3 regions of the Bradyrhizobium sp. USDA 4474 genome follow, and region 2 is predicted to be linked to each of the others. Evidence: predicted binding sites of a transcription regulator. Region 2 holds the regulator's gene; each other region holds the start of a gene.

Region 1 (3,271 bases), 2.5 Mb from region 2:
GTTGGGGTCGTCTACGGCCTGGCCATCGATTCCGGTGATGAGGTCGGAGGATTTCAACCCGGCCCGCGCCGCGGGGCCGTTGGGGACGACGCTCGCGACCAGCGCACCGGTCGGCGAGCGCAGGCCGAGGCTCTCGGCGATCTCTGCCGTCACCGCCTGCAGCTTCGCGCCGAGCCAAGGCCGCTTCACGGCCGTGCCGCCGCTCTTGGCGGAGGCGACGACGACGCGCACCATGTTGGCGGGAATCGCAAAGCCGATGCCCTGCGAGCCGCCCGAGCGCGAGTAGATCGCGGTGTTGATGCCGGCAAGCCGGCCGTTCATGTCGACCAGCGCACCGCCGGAATTGCCGGGATTGATCGCAGCGTCGGTCTGGATGAAGAACTGGTAGTCGGTGATGCCGACCTGCGTGCGCGCCAGCGCCGAGATGATGCCGTGGGTCACGGTCTGACCGACGCCGAAGGGATTGCCGATCGCGAGCACGACGTCGCCGACCATCAGCTCGTCCGAATTGGTGAATTCGAGCGCCGGAAATTTTTCCTTGGTGTCCTTCAGGCGCAACACCGCAAGATCGCTGCGGGAATCCTTCAGCACGATCTCCGCCTCGAACTCGCGCTTGTCCGCCAGCGACACCTTCACCTGGTCGGCGCCTTCGATGACGTGGACGTTGGTGACGATGAGTCCGGAGGAATCGACGATCACGCCCGAACCCAGCGAGCGCTGCACCTGCTCCTGCTGCTCGCCGCCGCCGAAGAAACGGCGGAAAATCGGGTCGTCCAGCAGCGGATTGCGGTTCTGCACCACCTTGGCGGCATAGACGTTGACGACCGCAGGCTGCACCCGCTGCACGATCGGCGCATAGGACAGCCGCAGTTCGGCCGGCGAGGACGGAACGCGACGGTCCTGCGCGGCAGCCGGATTGAAGTGGGCCGAAAAGGCTATGCACAGAGCCGTGACGACGGCGGTCCAGTTCGCTCGAAACATTCCTACCTCTCGGAAAAGACGCCGGAATATAGGCGCGTTCGTCTCCCAATAGAAGGGCGCCCGACGGCAATATTCAGTCCTCGCCCGGCGTCACGGGCATACAAGCCTCGCGTGCGAAATCGCAATTTGCTTGGCTTGGTGGATTGGCATGATGTGCGTCAGCTTGCATGCTCGTGCTGGGCAGATTCGGCTGCGGCGAATCGGCGTCAATGGGAACTGGGCAACCGGCGTTCACCGTCGCGGGGCAGTCATCGATCAGTCTTAGGCTCTCGCGTTCTCGACTTGGGGAAGTTCGTCAAAGGATGGAGTCACGACATGAGCAGGACAAGAATAGCGGCCACGGCGATTGGTCTCGCCGGCGCGCTGGCGGCCTCGCAGGCCCAGGCCCAATCGGCAAGCAACAGCGAACAGGAGATCGCGCTCCTGAAGCAGCAACTGAAGTTGCTGGAGCGGAAGCTCGACAAGCTGCAGAACCAGACCGCGGCGAACACGGCGGCAGCAGCAAAGACCAGGGCCGAAGCGAAGGCCGAGGCCAAAGCCGAAGCGCGCTCGGAGGCGAAGGCCGTCGTCGCCAACGCCAATGCGGCATTCCCGGTCAAAGGCGCCCCCCCAACGGCCGGCGTGATCGTGACCATGCCGAACAACCGGCCGACCATTTGCACCGCCGATCAAGCGAACTGCGTCGCGATCACCGGCCGCGTGCATTGGGACGTCGGCGGTTACGACTATCGTCCCAACACGGCGGCCACCGTGCCGCAGAGGCTGGACAGCGGCGAGAACGTCCGCCGCGCGCGCATCGGCCTCGCCGGCAAATTCTTCGACGACTGGAACTTCGCGCTTGTCTATGATTTCGGCGGCTCGTCGGACGGGTTCGGCGGCGCAGCGCCGGGATCGCTGCCCGGTGGCGGGGTCTCCGGCGTCGAGAACGCCTATCTCAGCTACACCGGACTAAAACCGTTCGGCGGCCGCATGGCCGTCGAAGCCGGCATCATGGACCTGCCCTACACCATGGACGAGGCCACGAGTTCCAACGACATCATGTTCATGGAGCGCGCCTCGGCCGGCGTGATCGCCACCAACATCGCCGCCGGAGATTTCCGCTCGGCAGCCGGCACGCGCTGGTTCGACGATCAGCTCTGGATCGGCGGCTATGTCACCGGACCTTCGACGGGCGCCATCCACTCCGCTTCGAGCGCGGCGCCGGCGGGCACGAGCGAGCAATACGGCGCGGTGGCGCGCGTTGCCGGCAATCCCATCAGCGGCAAGGACTACTCGGTGCATATCGGTGCTGACGCACAATGGCTGATCCAGCCGCCGCGCAACCTCATCGCCAATACGCAGACCGTCACGCTGAGCGATCGTCCGGAATTGCGGCTCGACCCGACGACGCTGGTGTCGACGGGGGCGATCGCAAATGTCTCGGGCGCCCAAGTCTACAGCGTCGAAGCGGCTGCGACCTACGGTTCGTTCATCGTCCAGGGTGAGTACTTCTGGTACAACGTCGACCGCACCGCCAATACCGGCGTGCCGCTGGTCGGCGCGCCGAGCCTGAAATTCCAGGGCGGCTATGCGCAAGCCGGCTACGTGCTGACCGGAGAGGGTCGGACTTACAATGCGGCAAACGCGGCCTATAACGGCGTCAAGCCGGCGCACCCGTTCTCGCTCGATGGCGGCGGCTGGGGCGCATGGGAAATCGCGGGACGCTTCTCGACGATCGACCTCAACGATCAGCTTGCGAGCGCCAACGGCGTCGCGGGCGGACGCCAGAACGTCTACACGCTGGCGCTGAACTGGTACGTCAACGGCAACGTCCGGTTCATGCTCGACTACCTGCACGGCACCGTCTCCAAGCAGACGCTGCCGCCGAGCGCGTTCGCGAATACGGGCTCGGGCTTCGACGCCGTGGCGATGCGTACGCAGTTCGCATTCTGAGACGATCTCGTCCGAAAGCGGCGCGAGCTGCTCCCGGACGATCACGCCGCCCGCTTCGGCTTGTTCGCCGCGACCGGCGGCGGCGCGCAGGCGAGCCGCTGCTGGTGGCTCTCGCCCCAGGCTTTCAGGATGTCGATCACCGGCCGCAGGCTCTCGCCGAGCTCGGAAAGGCAATACTCCACCCGCGGCGGGACTTCGGCATAGACCTTGCGGATGACGAGCTGGTCCTCCTCCAGCGCGCGAAGCTGCTTGGTCAGCATGCGCTGGGTGACGCTGGGCATCATGCGTCGCAATTCGCCGAAGCGCCTTGTGCCGCTCTGGAGGTGATAGAGGATCACGCCCTTCCATTTGCCATCGA
Region 2 (3,271 bases):
CCGATCCGGTCGCGGCCAGCGTCGCCAGCGTGCGGCCATGGAAAGCGCCTTCGAAGGTGACGATGCGATAGCGCTCGGGATGGCCCTTGGAGAAGTGATGATGGCGGACCAGCTTGATCACGCCCTCCAGCGCCTCGGCGCCGGAATTACAGAAGAACACGAAGTCGGCAAAACTCTCGTTGCACAGACGCGCGGCGAGCTTCTCGCCATCCGGGCTCTGGAACAGGTTCGACATGTGCCAGAGCTTGGTGGCCTGCTCCTGCAGCGCCTTGACCAGCGCGGGATGGGCATGTCCGAGCGCATTCACGGCGACGCCCGAGGTGAAATCGAGATACCGATCGCCATTGGTTGCGATCAACCAAACGCCTTCACCGCGCTCAAAACCGAGATCGGCCCTGGCGAAAACGGGGAGCAAATGCGGCGCTGCGCTGTTAGTCATGACGGCCACTTGAATGTTGCGGACGGTGTGGGCGTGCATTGCGCAACGCACCATTGACCAGCCTGAAAACGAAACGTGCCGCCTTTTAAGGGCGGCACGCGTCACCATTTTAGGCCTGGTGAAACGGGTGTCAATGCCGCCCGAACGCCTCGCGACATGCTGAATCCGTAGTCTTGCGGTGGCGATTTTGCGGGATATTCGCCACGGAACATGTGGAAGCGAGTCGCCGGACTCTTGCGCGTGAGTCACGCCATATTGTAGCGTTCGGCTTGTCAGATACGACATCTCGTGCAGCGGTTCTGATCCCAAAAGTCCTCTTGTACCGGCGTAAACGTTCGGGCGTCTGATTGCGCCCGGCGAGCCTTAAGGGATTCTGGCGGCACGGGTTTTTCGAAGCTTACGCATTCGTCGTGCGGCCCCGCAGATGGCGGCGCGCGGTGAAGGAAAGGGTGCCATGACCGTTTTGACTTGGTCCGACGATCGCGTCGAACAGCTGAAAAAGCTCTGGGAGGCCGGACTTTCGGCCAGCCAGATTGCCGCTGAGCTTGGGAATGTCACCCGCAACGCCGTGATCGGCAAGGTACACAGGCTCGGCCTGTCCGGCCGCGCCAAGAGCCCGTCTTCGGCAGCTCCCCGGCCGCGCAAGGCGCGTCCCGCGCAGCACATGATGCGCGTGAGCCGCCCGATCTCGCGGGGCAACACCGCACTCGCCCAGGCCTTCGAGGTCGAGGTCGAGGCTGAACCTGTGACCTTCGACAACGTGGTGCCGATGAGCCAGCGGCTGTCGCTGCTCGAATTGAACGAGGCCACCTGCCACTGGCCGGTCGGCGATCCCTCGAGCGCGGACTTCTTCTTCTGCGGCGGCAAGGCGCTCTCCGGCCTGCCCTATTGCGCCCAGCACTCGCGGGTCGCGTATCAGCCGGCGGCCGATCGTCGCCGCGCGCCGGCGAAGCCGGGTCCGCGCTGAGCATGGCTCCAGACGACAGCGTCCCGGTACCTGCGACGATCGAGACATAAAAAAGCGCGCCCCAGGGCGCGCTTTTTATTTTGCTTGCATGTCACCGTGCTCAGGCCTGCTCGGCCTTCGCGAAGCGGTCGTCGAGCGCGTAGCCGGCGCCACGGACGGTGCGGATCGGGTCCTGCTCGCGGCCGAGATTGAGGAGCTTGCGCAGGCGGCCGATATGCACGTCGACGGTCCGCTCGTCGATGTAGATGTCGCGGCCCCAGACGCTGTCGAGCAACTGCTCGCGCGAGAACACGCGGCCGGGATGCTCCAGGAAGAACTCCAGCAGGCGATATTCGGTCGGGCCGAGGTCGATCGGCCGGCCCGAGCGCGCCACGCGACGCTTTTCGCGGTCGAGCTCGATGTCGCCGAAAGCCAGCACGGTTGCGAGCCGCTCGGGGCTTGCACGCCGCAGCAGTCCTTTCACCCGCGCCAACAGCTCAGGCACGGAGAACGGCTTGACGATGTAATCGTCGGCGCCGGTGGCGAGGCCGCGCACCCGCTCGCTCTCCTCGCCGCGCGCGGTGAGCATGATGATCGGCAGCTGCTTGGTGTCGGACCGCGTCCGCAACCGGCGGCACAGCTCGATACCGGACAGGCCCGGCAGCATCCAGTCGAGCACGATCAGATCGGGAATGTGCTCCTTGAGACGGGTGTCGGCGTCGTCGCCGCGCATCACCGTCTCGACGTCATAACCGTCGCCTTCGAGATTGTAGCGAAGCAGCTCGGTGAGAGCTTCTTCGTCTTCAACCACCATAATGCGTGCGCCCATGGGGTCGTCGCTCCTTGAGGATTCAGGTGTTGGGGACGGTGGTTGCGAAGGTCGTCATGTCGCCCTTCGGTCGCTTGTCGGTGATGGCCTGGCCTTCGATCATGTAGAACACGGTCTCGGCAATGTTGGTGGCGTGGTCGCCGATCCGCTCGATGTTCTTGGCGCAGAACATCAGATGGATGCAGAACGAGATGTTGCGCGGATCCTCCATCATGTAGGTGAGGAGCTCGCGGAACAGCGAGGTGCAGATGGCGTCGACCTCCTCGTCGCCCTTCCACACCACCATCGCCGCCGGCAGATCATGCGCGGCATAGGCATCCAGCACCGACTTGACCTGTTGCTGCACGAGGTCGGTCATGTGCTCGAGGCCACGGAACAGCTTGAGCGGATGGAAATCCGTCTCAAGCGCCGCGACGCGTTTGCCCATGTTCTTGGCGAGGTCGCCGATCCGCTCGAGATCGGTCGCGACGCGCATGGCGCCGACGATCTCGCGCAGATCGATCGCCATCGGCTGGCGGCGGGCGATGGTGAGCACGGCGTGCTCCTCGATCCGCCTTTGAAGCGCGTCGATCTCGGCGTCGGTGATGACCACGCGCTGGCCGAGCGCGACGTCGCGACGGATCAGCGCGTCGACGGAATCGACGATCATCCGCTCGGCGAGGCCGCCCATTTCCGCGACCGACCGGGTGAGCTCCTGGAGGTCGGTATCGAAAGCCTTTGCGGTATGTTCAGAACCCATGTCCTGTCTCCTCAGCCGAACCGGCCGGTAATGTAATCCTGCGTGCGCCGGTCGGTCGGCGACGTGAAGATCTTGCTGGTGTCGTCGAACTCGATCAACTCGCCGAGATACATGAAGGCGGTCTTGTCGGAGACGCGCGCCGCCTGCTGCATGTTGTGGGTGACGATCGCGATCGTGTAATTCTCGGACAGTTCCTGGATCAGCTCCTCGACCTTGGCGGTCGAGATCGGGTCGAGCGCCGAGCAGGGCTCGTCGAACAGGATCACCTCGGGCCGCACGGCGACGGTGCGCGCGATGCAGAGACGCTGCTGCTGGCCG
Region 3 (3,271 bases), 1.5 Mb from region 2:
GACAATGCCGCCGATGAGGGCTTCCCAGATCAGATTGGGGTCGAGATCGCCAAAATGGCTCGGCGCCGCGAAACTGTCCGCGAGGGCACGCGAAGGCGCCACCGCGCTGGTCAGGCACACGACGGCCTGCACAGCAATCGGAAGCATGCTGCCTTCCTGCCAGTTCTTCTCAGCCATCAGCCACCCGCGATTTCAACTGCGGATTGTCTGGCTTCAGCGGTTTGGATCGGGTAAACGCCTGTACGCCCAACAGAAAAATGTGACGCGAAATACGGCAATTGCCCTGACATGATAAATGCTTTCTTAACGGAAAATGCCCGCCCGGCGCGTTTCCCAGGCAATCCGACGTCGTCGGCACCCTCAGCAGGACTTCTGCATCACCATGGATAGGGTCGAGTGCGTCGTCATCGGAGCCGGCGTGATCGGGCTCGCGGTGGCCCGGAAGCTGGCCCAGGCCGGGCGCGAGGTGATCGTGCTCGAAGAAGCCGAGGCCATCGGCACCATCACCTCTTCACGCAACAGCGAGGTGATCCATGCCGGGATCTACTACCGTGCCGGAAGCTGGATGGCCCGCATGTGCGTCGCCGGCAAGCAAGCGCTCTATCGCTACTGCGGCGAGCGCGGTATCCCGCACAAGAATTGCGGCAAGCTGATCGTCGCGACCAATGCCAAGGAAACCGAGAAGCTGCAGTCGATCAAGGCCCATGCCGAGGCCAACGGCGTCCTCGACTTGCAGCTGCTATCGGGCGAGGCGGCGCGCGCGCTGGAGCCGGCGCTGGCCTGCGATGCCGCACTGCTCTCGCCATCGACCGGAATCATCGACAGCCATTCCTACATGCTCTCGCTGCGCGGCGAGGCCGAGGAAGCAGGCGCGGCCTTTGCGTTTCACACGCCGCTGATCCGCGCCAAGGCGGAGGCCGGAATGATCGAGATCGAAGCCGGCGGCGAAGCGCCGATGACGTTGCAATGCGGCCTGCTCGTCAACGCCGCCGGGCTCTCGGCGACATCAGTGGCGCGCCACATCGACGGCATGCCGGTCGATCGGATTCCGCCTGCTTATCTCGCCAAAGGAAATTACTTCAGCTGCAATGCGCGCGCACCGTTCTCGCATCTGATCTATCCGGTGCCCGAGCCCGGCGGGCTTGGCGTACATCTGACGCTGGACATGGCAGGACAGGCGCGCTTCGGCCCCGACGTCGAATGGATCGAGACGATCGACTATGAAGTCGATCCGTCGCGCGCCGAGCGCTTCTATCCGGCAATCCGCAAATATTGGCCGACGCTTCCCGATGGCGCGCTGATGCCGAGCTATTCGGGCATCCGCCCGAAGATCGTGCCGCCGGCGGTCGCTACGCAGGATTTCCTGATGCAGGGTCCGCGCGACCACGGCGTCGCAGGCCTGGTCAATCTGTTCGGCATCGAATCGCCGGGACTGACGTCGTCGCTCGCGATCGCGGACCACGTCGCCGAGCTGACGGACATCTAGGCTGACGGACATCTAGGGAGCATTTTCGAGCGAAGCGCGGACCGGGTCGCGTCACGAAAACGCGTCCAAACAAACAAGCTGCGCGACGATCATCGCGCAGCGCGCGCATCCTGCCGCAGGGATGAGCACAAACGCGCTGATCCCTGCGTGAAAGGATGCGATTAAGCTCTACACTGTTACAGGGGTTACTAGTGAAGCGTATCGCCAGTGTTCTTCAGACGTTCGATCTGGTCCTTGACCAGCAACTTCCGGCGCTTCAACTCAACAATTTGCAGGTCGTCTGTTGAAAGGTGCACGAGAGCCTCGTGCAATTCGTTCTCGAGAATTTTATGCTTCCGTTCCAATTCAACCAGATGTGCCTGAATTGTCATTCGAAACCTCCTCGGTAGGGGTGAACCTTGGATTCGATCCGGACGAGGGACTCTACATCACCGATTCGTTCTGTCGATGGGTATCCGTCGTCGCGCCGTCATTTTTGAAAATTCATATGTAACGAACCGTGAGTAAGGAACCACGAGACGAAAAATCCATGATATCAATGTGCTCGCGCGACACTGCTTCCGAATCGTTGAAATATCTTGAGATGGAGCGGTGCGTGGAGGTGCAGATCGCTTGCGATCACGCCGCGCAAGGACGATAATTTCCACAGGGCATCCACAGCCTTGATCTCAAGCCTATCGGTTTTCGGCCACCGCAGACATGACCCATGAAGACGAGCGTGAGCTCGAAACCGAGCTCACCCGGTTGCAGCAGGAACACCGAGATCTCGATGCGGCGATCGATGCACTGCATCAATCGCCCGCCCCCGACCTGTTGCGGTTACAGCGGTTGAAGAAGCGCAAGCTGTTGTTGCGCGACCGTATCGCCTTCATCGAAGACCAGATCACGCCGGACATCATCGCCTGATCCACAGCGGCTGCGGAAGTGCGGAGTCGAATCCGCTTGACTCAAAAAGAACAAAATAAGAACATTTGTCCCGGCCCCAATATGCCGGAAACACCCAAGGACAACCCGCAAGGACACCGCAGATGCCAGTCCCCGCCCCTCTCGACAACGGCCACTATGAACAAGCCTGTGATCAGGCGATCGCGATGTGCGACGGCAATCTGCGCAGCACCATCAAGGCGCTGATCATGGCCAACGAATATCTGGAAGCCGAACTGGAGGAATTGCAGGCAGCGATTTCGGCCGGCTGCATTCCGGAATCCTCGCGTAGCAGAAGCAGCGCGGCCTGAACCTCGAGGCGCACCATTGGAGCAACGCCATGTCTGATGTGACCTACTACGTTGCAATGCCGTTCCTGATTGATGCCGACGGATCGCCTGTCGCGGGCGCCGCCGAGGAATGCCAGAGCCCGACGGCCGCCTTACGGCGCGCAGAGGCTCTGGCGCACGGTCCCGGCCATATCGGCGCGGTCGCGTTCAGTCGCAGCGGCGATCCGATGACCGGTGAATTCGGTGACGCCACGCTGCTGCGCAAATTCGGCAACGTGCCGGAAGATCTCGCGACCCTTTAATTTAGCTGTTGACGAGCCTGATCCGCGGCTCGTGACGCCGGTGCGCCTTGCGCACATACATGGCGGCATCGGCCTCCTCCAGCGCGCGGGTGGCATCGGACTGCGCACCGAGCAGCGCGACACCGGCAGAAGCGCCGGCCATCACCTGCTGGCCACGAAAGGTGAATGACAAATCGTCGATCGCCTGTTCGAGGATAACAGCCTTCGCCTTCGCATCGGCCTCGCCGAGATTCCACAACAGCAGGGCAAACTCGTCGCCACCCAGGCGG

What was found. The regulator PhoB, encoded in region 2, activates phosphate uptake and scavenging genes when phosphate is short. The targets are predictions, from matches to a motif close to TGTCATNNANCTGTCAT.
Region 1: the regulator PhoB is predicted to act here: its motif matches at 1,228-1,244, upstream of ACVW16_RS03970 (OprO/OprP family phosphate-selective porin).
Region 3: the regulator PhoB is predicted to act here: its motif matches at 1,943-1,959, upstream of ACVW16_RS22785 (YdcH family protein).

The regions. Positions count from the first base shown of each region.
Region 1 covers NZ_JBSRZJ010000002.1:470,199-473,469, forward strand. Annotated here, with positions in the region: gene ACVW16_RS03965 (DegQ family serine endoprotease) at 1-981, opposite strand, end outside; gene ACVW16_RS03970 (OprO/OprP family phosphate-selective porin) at 1,297-2,913, shown strand; gene ACVW16_RS03975 (winged helix-turn-helix transcriptional regulator) at 2,955-3,271, opposite strand, start outside.
Region 2 covers NZ_JBSRZJ010000002.1:2,931,524-2,934,794, forward strand. Annotated here, with positions in the region: gene ACVW16_RS15710 (acetylornithine transaminase) at 1-439, opposite strand, end outside; gene ACVW16_RS15715 (GcrA family cell cycle regulator) at 894-1,406, shown strand; gene phoB (phosphate regulon transcriptional regulator PhoB) at 1,507-2,214, opposite strand; gene phoU (phosphate signaling complex protein PhoU) at 2,237-2,953, opposite strand; gene pstB (phosphate ABC transporter ATP-binding protein PstB) at 2,965-3,271, opposite strand, start outside.
Region 3 covers NZ_JBSRZJ010000002.1:4,420,011-4,423,281, reverse strand. Annotated here, with positions in the region: gene ACVW16_RS22795 (sensor domain-containing protein) at 1-177, opposite strand, end outside; gene ACVW16_RS22790 (NAD(P)/FAD-dependent oxidoreductase) at 383-1,486, shown strand; gene ACVW16_RS22785 (YdcH family protein) at 1,675-1,857, opposite strand; gene ACVW16_RS22780 (YdcH family protein) at 2,186-2,392, shown strand; gene ACVW16_RS22775 (hypothetical protein) at 2,515-2,721, shown strand; gene ACVW16_RS22770 (hypothetical protein) at 2,751-3,002, shown strand; partial or broken gene ACVW16_RS22765 (GGDEF domain-containing protein) at 3,004-3,271, opposite strand, start outside.